One region of the Ruegeria sp. CDSA246 genome, then DNA from elsewhere that is predicted to be linked to it. Evidence: riboswitches for the same ligand, from Rfam matches in the RefSeq annotation. Region 1 holds a riboswitch; the other holds the start of a gene.

Region 1 (5,134 bases):
CAAGATCGAGCTGTCCTCGACCTCGCAGACCGAAATTAACCAGCCGTTCATCTCGATGGGCGCTAATGGTCAGCCGCTGCACATGGTCATGAAACTGACCCGTGCCAAGCTGGAATCGCTGGTTGGTGACCTGATCAAGAAGTCGATGAAACCCTGTCAGGCCGCATTGAAAGACGCCGGTTTGTCGGCGGGCGACATTGACGAGGTTGTTCTGGTCGGTGGTATGACCCGCATGCCGAAGGTGATCGAAGAGGTCACCAAATTCTTCGGTAAAGAACCGCACAAGGGTGTGAACCCGGACGAAGTTGTTGCCATGGGCGCCGCCATTCAGGCCGGTGTTCTGCAGGGTGACGTCAAAGATGTGGTTCTGCTGGACGTAACCCCGCTTTCGCTGGGGATTGAGACGCTGGGTGGCGTGTTCACCCGTCTGATCGACCGCAACACCACGATCCCGACCAAAAAGTCTCAGGTCTTCTCGACTGCCGAGGACAACCAGAACGCTGTGACCATCCGCTGCTTCCAGGGGGAACGCGAAATGGCTGCGGACAACAAGATCCTGGGTCAGTTCAATCTTGAAGATATTCCGCCCGCACCGCGTGGCATGCCTCAGATCGAGGTGACTTTTGACATCGACGCCAACGGCATTGTCTCGGTTTCGGCCAAAGACAAAGGCACCGGCAAAGAGCAGAAGATCACCATCCAGGCATCGGGTGGTCTGTCGGATGAAGATATCGACAAGATGGTCAAGGACGCCGAAGAGAACGCCGAGGCGGACAAGGAACGCCGCGAGCTGATCGAGGCGAAGAACCAGGCGGAAAGCCTCATCCACTCGACCGAGAAGTCGATGGAAGAGCATGCCGACAAGGTCGACCCGACCACCATCGAAGCTATCGAGCTGGCGATTGTCGCGCTGAAGGACGAGCTGGAAACCGAGAATGCCGACAAGATCAAGTCAGGCATTCAGAACGTGACCGAAGCCGCCATGAAGCTGGGCGAAGCCATCTACAAGGCGCAGTCTGAAGAGACCGAGGATGAGCCTGCGGCGGCGGATGCCGCTCCGGCTGGTGAAGACGATATCGTCGATGCCGAATTCGAAGATCTTGACGACGAAAAGCGTAAGTAACGGGAAACCGGGCCAATTCGGGCCGGTCCGGTCACCGGGCCGGCCCGATTACGTTGCGGCAGAAGGAAATACTGATGTCAAAACGCGACTACTATGATGTGCTCGGCGTGTCCAAGGGCGCATCAGCGGACGAGATCAAGAAGGGCTTTCGCACGAAAGCCAAGGAATTGCATCCCGACCGCAACAAGGACAACCCGGATTCCGAGGCTCAGTTCAAAGAAGCGAACGAAGCTTACGACGTCTTGCGCGATGCCGAAAAAAAGGCCGCGTATGACCGTTTTGGTCATGCCGCGTTTGAAAACGGTATGGGCGGCGGTGGCCGTCCCGGCGGCGGATTTGGCGGACAGGGCGATTTCTCCAGTGCCTTCTCGGACGTGTTCGATGACCTGTTCGGCGATTTTATGGGTGGTCAGCGCGGTGCTACCGGGGGTGGTCGACGGGCCGCGCGCGGGTCAGACCTGCGTTACAACCTGCGTGTAAGCCTGGAAGAAGCATTCTCTGGCCTGCAAAAGACGATCAACGTGCCTGCTGCCGTGGCCTGCTCGGCCTGTGACGGCTCGGGTGCGGAAGGCGGGGTTGAGCCCACAACCTGCCCGACCTGTTCGGGCATGGGGAAAGTGCGGGCGCAACAGGGCTTTTTCACAGTTGAACGGTCGTGCCCGACTTGTTCGGGTCTGGGTCAAATTATCAAGAACCCCTGTAAATCATGCGGCGGCGCCGGGCGCGTCGAAAAAGAACGCGCGCTGTCGGTCAACATTCCGGCCGGTGTCGAAACCGGCACACGCATCCGTCTTGCGGGCGAAGGTGAGGCCGGGATGCGCGGTGGCCCCCCGGGCGACCTGTATATTTTTGTCGAAGTTTCGGACCACAAGCTGTTCGAGCGCGACAGCGTAAACCTGTATTGCCGTGTTCCGGTCAGCATGGCCAAGGCAGCGCTGGGCGGTTCGATCGAAGTGCCCACTATCGACGGTGGCCGGGGTCGCGTGCAAATTCCGGCTGGCAGCCAGTCAGGACGTCAGATGCGCTTGCGCAGCAAAGGCATGCCCGCCCTTCGCGGCGGTGGCGTTGGCGATATGTTCATCGAACTGGCCGTCGAAACCCCGGTCAATCTGACCAGCCGTCAAAAAGAGCTGCTGCGTGAGTTCGACGATCTGGGCGAAGATAACCATCCGGAATCAAAAAGCTTTTTCTCGTCCGTCAAGTCATTTTGGGACGGTATGAAGGGCTGAACCTGCACACCTGAACATCAAACAGAAGCCGGTCCGTTGAGGCCGGCTTTTGCATTTCATAAGTCCAGATTGACCGTAATCTGCACCAAAATTGGCCCTTGATTCCCCCGCCATCCCCTGAGAGTGTCGCCCCAACCGTTGGGGTGCCCTGTTTGGGGGCTGAGAGGCGTGAATGCGCTAACCCATCGAACCTGATCCGGGCAATACCGGCGTAGGGAACGGTCTTTTAGTGTTTAGACGTTTTCCATGCCCGTTGCCCATTTTGAACCGGAGCAACGACATGGCACCCATTGCCTTAACAATCGCAGGATCTGACAGCGGCGGAGGGGCTGGAATTCAGGCTGACCTCAAGGCGATGTCCGCGCTTGGCGTTTACGGGGCCAGCGTGATTACCGCAGTGACGGCGCAGAATACTCGCGCAGTTACGGCGGTGCATGGCATCCCTCTGGACGTAATTGTAGCCCAGATCGAGGCTGTTCTGACCGACCTGGATGTTGGTGCGATCAAGATCGGAATGCTGGCGACCCCTCAGATCATCCAACGTGTCGCAGATAGTATCGCCGAATTTGATGGGCCGGTAGTTTTGGATCCGGTCATGATCGCGAAATCCGGCGATGCCTTGCTGGCAGAAGAGGCGGTGCAAACCCTGCGCGACGTATTGTTGCCGCGCGCGACGGTGTTAACGCCAAACCTGCCCGAAGCAGCCTGCCTGCTGGGCTCTGAGTCTGAGGACAGCCTCGAACAGATGATCGCACAAGGGCAAGATCTGTGTGCACTTGGCGCTGGTGCGGTTCTGATGAAGGGCGGTCACGGCAAGGGTGACATCTGCCATGACATATTGATCTCACATTCGGGCGTGATTGCTCAGTTTCAAGCGCCGCGCCAACAGACCCGCAACACCCACGGAACCGGGTGCACGCTGTCCTCATCCATAGCGGCCGGGTTGGCTAAGGGCCTTTCGCTGCCCCAGGCCGTGGCGCAAGCACATGACTATCTGCAAGGCGCCATCGCTCAGGCTGATGCTCTAAAAATCGGACAAGGTCACGGGCCTGTTCATCACTTCCATCAGGTTTGGCCCGCGTGACCGTCTGGTCGATCATAGGGGCAGGTGTGGCCGGGTTGGCCGTTGCTTCCGAACTTGTCGCGCGCGGGGCCAAGGTTCAGGTGTTTGATCCCGGTGGTGCACCTGGGCCGCATGGCTGCTCCTGGTGGGCGGGCGGAATGTTGGCACCTTGGTGCGAGTATGAAAACGCCGAGGAACCTGTCCTGCGTCTGGGGCAATTGGCAATCGACTGGTGGGCCAAACGCACTCAGGTCCACAGGCGCGGCACACTGGTTGTTGCTAACCCACGGGATCTGCCGGATCTGCGTCGTTTCGCCCGCAGAACTGAGGGGTTTTCTGAAGTTGATGACAGAGAAATAACCTTATTAGAGCCTGATCTGTATGGTTTCAAAAAAGGTCTCTACTTTGCTGCGGAAGCCCATTTGGATCCGCGTCAGGCCTTGCTGGATCTGTCGCACCAGCTTCAGGATCACGGTGTTGAATTCCATCATGCGTGCGCTCCGACGGGATTGGACAACGCCATTGATTGCAGAGGTCTGCACGCGCGCGAATACCTGCAGGACTTGCGCGGCGTGAAGGGTGAGATGCTGGTGATACGGTGCCCAGACGTGACACTGACCCGGCCTATACGCCTGCTTCATCCACGCGTGCCGCTGTATATCGTTCCACGCGGCGACGGCGTCTACATGCTGGGCGCGACAATGATCGAATCCGAGGATAGCAGCCGAATTACCGCACGCTCGATGCTTGAGTTGCTGAGCGCAGCCTACGCCCTGAACCCCGCCTTTGGTGAGGCTGAAGTGTTGGAAACCGGCGTCGATCTGCGCCCCGCTTTCCCCGACAACCTGCCGCGTATTCGGCGGCTGGGACCGACAATCTATGCCAACGGCCTCTACCGCCACGGCTACTTGCTGGCCCCTGCACTGGCCAAGGGCGTGGCTGACCTAGCGTTGGACAACAAACATTCGGAGATGGTCGATGAAGATCGTACTTAACGGCGAGATGCGCGACGTGCAGGCCGAAACTCTTTCCGGCCTTTTGCAGGAATGCGGGTTTTCGGGCCGGGTGGCGACGGCTGTGAACGAGGGTTTTGTGCCTTCGAGCCTGCGCAAGGCCCGTAAAATCAAGGATGGCGATCGGATCGAAGTCGTCGCCCCGATGCAGGGGGGGTGAGCGATGAAGACCGTCTACGGCACATCACTGCCGAACCCGCTGATGCTGGGCACCGCGCAATATCCAAGCCCTGCAATCTTGGAACAGGCATTTCGGGACAGCGGGGCCGGGGTGGCCACCGTATCTTTGCGACGCGAAGCAGGCGCAGGACAAACCTTTTGGCAGATGATCCGCGATCTGAGCGTTCTTATCCTGCCCAACACAGCGGGTTGCCATACGGTGAAAGAGGCTGTGACCACCGCCCATATGGCACGTGAGGTGTTTGACACCAAATGGATCAAGCTGGAACTAATCGGGCATACCGACAGCCTCCAGCCCGACGTGTTCCAACTGGTCGAGGCCGCGCGCATTCTGACCGAAGACGGGTTCGAGGTGTTTCCCTATACCACGGACGACCTGATCGTGGGTGAGCGCCTTTTGGCGGTAGGGTGTGAGGTTCTGATGCCTTGGGGCGCTCCGATAGGCTCGGGCCGTGGTTTGAACAACGAATACGCCTTGCGCGCAATGCGGGCTGAGTTTCCCGAAGTACCACTGGTGATTGACGCA
Region 2 (5,134 bases), on a different contig from region 1:
AAAGAAACCCGGCCCAGAGCGGACTGAACCTGTGCATCCTCGTCTTCGGACAACCGACCGTTTGGGCGCAGGCCCAGGGCGATGTTTTGTTCAGCCGTCAGATGCGGAAACAGGTTTCCGTCTTGAAACAGCATCGCCATAGGGCGCTTGCCGGGATGCAAGTTGGAAATCTGCTGACCACCCCAAAAGATCTGACCCTTTTTCAGATCCCGAAATCCAGCGATAGTCTCCAACAATGTGGACTTGCCCGCCCCGGAGGGGCCGACAATGGCAATGCTGTTGCCAACCTCGATCTGGATATCGGCGTTTAGGGTGAAATTCCCGTTTTCAATCACGCAGTCGTCAAGCTTCAGCATGCGAGCGCCCTCCTCGGTCCAATAGCCAGAATGCGCCCATGGACAGCAGCAACAGCAGTAATGCCCCGCCGGCAGCCGCCTGCATCTGATAGGCACCCATCAAGCGGTAGATTTGCAAGGGCAGGGTCGCGATCTGCGGATCGGCGAACAGTGCGATCACGCCCAGATCACCCATTGACAGAGCCGCCCCAAGACCAGCGGCGAAACCGATCTGTGGACGCATGCGCGGTAGCAAGATGCGCGTGAAAAACGTCCATTTTGTCATATCCAATGAAAGCGCGAGACGTCCGTGCCTAGCGGTTATGTCGCGCGCCGCGGGGACCAGAATGCGTAAAGCAAAGGGCAGGGCCATCGCGGCATTCACCAAAGCAGTGACAGGCAGAGCCAATGTCGTCGGATTTGCCAAAGGCCGGATCAGGATGAACAGGCCCGTACCGATGACCAGTGGTGATGCCGCCAAACCCAAAATGCCACTGAGTTCCACAAGCCCGTGCCGGCCGCTCGCGACGGCGGTGGCCATGGGCAAAGCAAGCAAAAGCAGGACAGCGGTACTTGCAGCGGCAACAAGGACCGAGATCAACGCGGCACGAAAAACGATTGCGGGCATGTCAAACAACCCGGCAACTCCCGAAATTACGACCGATGCCAAAGGCAGTAGCAAAAAGACGGCCGCTGCGACGATCCAGAATACATCTATCGTCGGCGCACCCCCGTCCCAGCGGCGCAATGCGCGATCAAGGCCTGTTCCAAAACCGTCCCCGCGCGAAAACTTCAGCGCCACTAAAGCGGTCGCAGCTGTCAGGGCAAGTTGCAGGGCGGATAACAGGGCGGCGCGGCCCAGGTCGAAATCGTAGGTGAAGGCCTGATAGATCGCCAGTTCGATCGTTGTAGCCCGTGGTCCTCCGCCCAAGGTGAGGGCGACGGCGAAGCTGGTCAGGCAAATGGCGAAGATTACTGCAAGAACCCCGGGCAGGGTCCGTTTCAGCATGGGCATCTCGATCAGTCGAAACATGGCCATGCCGTTGCATCCCAGTTGTGCGGCCAGGCGAAACCGTTCTGCCGGAATTTCCTGCCAGGCTTGCAACACAAGGCGTGTGGCCAGAGGCAGATTGAAGAACACATGCGCCAATACGACGCCATGCAAGCCGTAGATGCGTATGGGCGGCAGGCCGAAAATGCCAAGGATGTCCGAGATCCATCCCGACCGGCCAAAGACTTGCAGCAGACCCAGAATGGCAACGATGACCGGCAGGATGAAGGGCGCGCCCAAAAGCGCAATTAAAGCCCGTCGGCCGGGGAACCTCCGACGTGCCAAAGCCCGCGCAACCGGCACGGCCAACACCACGCTGAACAATGCGGACAGTGTGGCTTGGGTCAGCGTGAACCGCAGCGCAGCCCAGTCGGCGGGAGTGAACCCGCCGCTGGTTTCAGCACGCAGTGCAACCGCCGCAAGAGTGCCCAGGATCAGCGCGGCGACCAGAGCTGCCGCACCGATACCGGGCCATAGGCTTACTGGCTGAGCGCGTTCTGCCATTCTGCCAGGGCCTGATCCCGCACGGCGGCGGCTTCATCGGGAGAGAACAGCAGCGACTTTGCCGGCACTGTCAGGGTGTCAAACCCTTTAGGCAAACCTTCTGCCGGGGTTACGGCCGGGTACATCCAGTTGGTTGTCGGAATAATTTGCTGGAACGCATCCGAGACCATGTACTGCAAAAACTGATCCGCCAGTTCGGCCTGATCCGTCGCGGCCAGCTTTGCCGCAACCTCAACTTGCAGATAGTTGCCCTCGTCAAAAGCGGACGCGGCCTTGCTGCCGTCATCCTCGGCGATCAGGTGATAGGCCGGAGATGTGGTGTAACTGAGAACCATGTCCGACTCGCCCTCAAGGAACAGGCCGTATGCCTCGGACCAACCTTTGGTGACGGTCACGATGTTGTCGGAAAGACCTGCCCAGATTTCGGGTGCTTCGTCACCATAAGCCGCTTTGACCCACATCAGCAGACCCAGACCTGGTGTGGACGAGCGAGGGTCCTGGATGATGATCTTGGTGTTGCTGTCCGCCAGTTCCCGGAAGTTTGCAGGCGCTGTCGCATCCGCTTTGTGAACGAAGGCGAAGTAGCCCCAGTCATACGGTGTGAACGTGTCATCGGTCCATTCGATCGGCAGCGCGAAGTCGGCAGAGACGGAATTGGGCGCAAACAGGCCGGTTTCCCGGGCCGCTGCAATCAGGTTGGTATCCAGACCAAGCACGACGTCGGCGTCAGAGTTTTCACCCTCAAGCCGGACACGCGACAAAAGTGCGGCACCATCTTCGACGCCCACGAGGTTCAGCTCGCAGTCGCAGGTTGCCTCAAAGGCTTCTTTGACCTGCGGGCCGGGGCCCCAATCGGATACAAAGCTGTCATAGGTGTAAACGGTTAGCTGAGGCTTGTCGGCAGCGATGGCCGTAGTTGCACTCAGAAGTCCCGCAGCAATTAGCAGATGTTTCATGTCATCCTCCATTGCGGCGAGAGGGCAAGGATGGATGAAACCGAAACCCTTCCCTCCGCCGGTTCTAGCCGGTTCAGGTTCTACGGGTTCGCTTGATAAGCATCTCAGCGCGGCAGGCCGTGCTCCCCGAGGTGAGGCCGTCACTAGGGGGGATTGGCTAGAAAGACAACCAAATTCGGTGCCTCAGCGCGGTGCGTGTCACATGCGGGCAAGTAAACCTGTCCGGAGTCGGACGCCCTTTGAACCTGTAATACGTTTGGTTCAAAGGGCCATAGGTCAGAAGTAACGCAGCCAAATATAGACGTTCGCGATCATCAGGGTGAGGATCATGATCGGGAATGCAATTTTGGCGAAGGCGATGAAGCCGATGGGCTGCTTGGCCTTTTCCGCAAAAGCAGCCACCGTAAGGTTGGCGCTTGCCCCCAACAGTGTACCGTTGCCGCCCAGACAGGCCCCAAGCGCCAGCGACCACCAAAGGGGTTCAATCGCGTCCTTGCCGCCGAACGTGTCTGCGGTGGACTCGATCAGAGGGATCATCGTTGCCACGAAAGGAATGTTGTCGAGGATTGCGGACAAAATGCCGGAGGCCCAAAAGATGAAGAACGCGGTCCACATCATGTCGCCTTGGGTCAGCTCCAGCACTTTCTCACCGAAGAATGCCAGCAGTCCAACATGTTCGACACCGGCAACGATGACGAACAGCCCACCGAAGAAAAAGATTGTGACCCATTCAACTTCGCCAAAGATGTGGTGAACCGACTCCGACTGTTCTTCACCGCTTTGGTGGCCATAGGCCAGCAGCATCAACAGGCCCGCACCGGCCAACGCTGACGTACCCGGCTGAATGCCGTAGCTGTGCCCCAGCGTGAACCCCAGCAAAACCAGAGCCAAAACGGCCAGAGACTTGATCATCAAGACTACATCAGTAACCGCTTCGGATTCGTTGAACCCCATAATCCGATCGCTGGCCGATTTCGGAATGCGGGCCAGTTCCTTGCGGTTCATAAGGTAAATAATGCCGGTCAGGACAACCAGACATATGGCCGAGATAGGCGCCAGGTTCACCACGAAATCGTTGAAGCTAAGCCCTGCGGCCGAGCCAATGATGATGTTGGGTGGGTCACCGATCAGCGTCGCTGTTCCGCCCACGTTCGAGGCCAGGATCTCGGCGACAAAGAACGGGAACACACGCGTTTCCAGGGCTTCAGTGATCAGCAGCGTAATCGGGGCGATCAGCAAAACGGTCGTCACGTTGTCCAGCAGGGCCGAGAACACCGCCGTAATCAGCGTCAGCATGATGAGGATGCCGGTTGGATTGGCTTTCACCGCTTTTGCGGCCTTGATCGCTACGTATTGGAACAATCCGCATTTGCTGGTGATCCCCACGATGACCATCATGCCGATAAGCAGTGCCAGAGTGTTGGCGTCCACACCCGCCACGGCCTGTTCCTGATTGATGATGCCAAACAGGACCATCAGGGACGCGCCCAGCATCGTCAGAATGGCGCGGTTAACCTTTTCGGTGATCAGGACCGCATACACCAAAATCAGAATTCCGGTCGCGATCCAAAGCGGATCAATGCCCAATAGTTGTGGAACAGAGAGAGCGGCCTCTCCGTGTGACGTCGAATGCGTAGCCAAGGTTTTAGTCCGGTTTGTATAGGGTTAGCTGAGTGCGCGATCCAAAAGCGAGTTGGCGCTTACGGTGCCAACGAAACGGTTGGTTTCGGGCTCAACAAGGATCACGTGCCGTTTGAATTTGTAGATCAGGAAGATACCTTCCATCACCGGCGTATCAGGTGCAGCGACAGGGATGTTCGAGGGCCTCGACATGTTGTCGCGAACCTTTTCGGTCTTCAGCCGCTCCATCTGTTGTTCGAAATCATCCCGCGTCAGATTCATGAAGCTGAGCGAGTCGATCGCGACGCGCGACGCATCATCATTTAGACCGATTGTAGCCGCCTTCGGCAGAATCAGTTTCAGCAGCGTCGGGGCGGTAAAGACGCCAACATAAGTCCCGTCTTCGGCCACGACAGGCAGAAACCGTGCCCGGCTGCCCCTGATGATGTTGAAAGCCGTGGCGATGCTTTCATCCGGCAGAATGGTCTTTTGTACCTCAGGCGGCACCATCACGTCATAGCAGGTTAGGCCCATGCTTTTCCTCTGACTTCACGCGGCTATCGGGTGAAACGCCATCCAACAGCCACAGGGCACGCCCTTTTCGGCTTGTTAAAGCGTGTCAGGGCGAATCAAAATTTGTTGATGTGCACTGATTCCATTGCCGGGCG

What was found. A riboswitch is a leader RNA that binds a small molecule or an ion and turns the genes downstream of it on or off. The one in region 1 is predicted to bind thiamine pyrophosphate.
Region 2: another riboswitch for thiamine pyrophosphate. It lies ahead of thiB (thiamine ABC transporter substrate binding subunit); the one in region 1 lies ahead of thiD (bifunctional hydroxymethylpyrimidine kinase/phosphomethylpyrimidine kinase).

What each region holds. Positions count from the first base shown of each region.
Region 1 covers NZ_JBXWPD010000002.1:289,476-294,609, reverse strand. The annotation lists gene dnaK (molecular chaperone DnaK) at 1-1,123, shown strand, start outside; gene dnaJ (molecular chaperone DnaJ) at 1,198-2,352, shown strand; TPP riboswitch at 2,482-2,587, shown strand; gene thiD (bifunctional hydroxymethylpyrimidine kinase/phosphomethylpyrimidine kinase) at 2,633-3,436, shown strand; gene AC2FI9_RS04250 (FAD-dependent oxidoreductase) at 3,433-4,410, shown strand; gene thiS (sulfur carrier protein ThiS) at 4,394-4,588, shown strand; gene AC2FI9_RS04240 (thiazole synthase) at 4,592-5,134, shown strand, end outside.
Region 2 covers NZ_JBXWPD010000003.1:63,864-68,997, forward strand. The annotation lists gene AC2FI9_RS04985 (thiamine ABC transporter ATP-binding protein) at 1-356, opposite strand, end outside; gene AC2FI9_RS04990 (thiamine/thiamine pyrophosphate ABC transporter permease ThiP) at 343-1,890, opposite strand; gene thiB (thiamine ABC transporter substrate binding subunit) at 1,866-2,846, opposite strand; TPP riboswitch at 2,880-2,985, opposite strand; gene AC2FI9_RS05000 (ArsB/NhaD family transporter) at 3,123-4,487, opposite strand; gene AC2FI9_RS05005 (CBS domain-containing protein) at 4,512-5,000, opposite strand.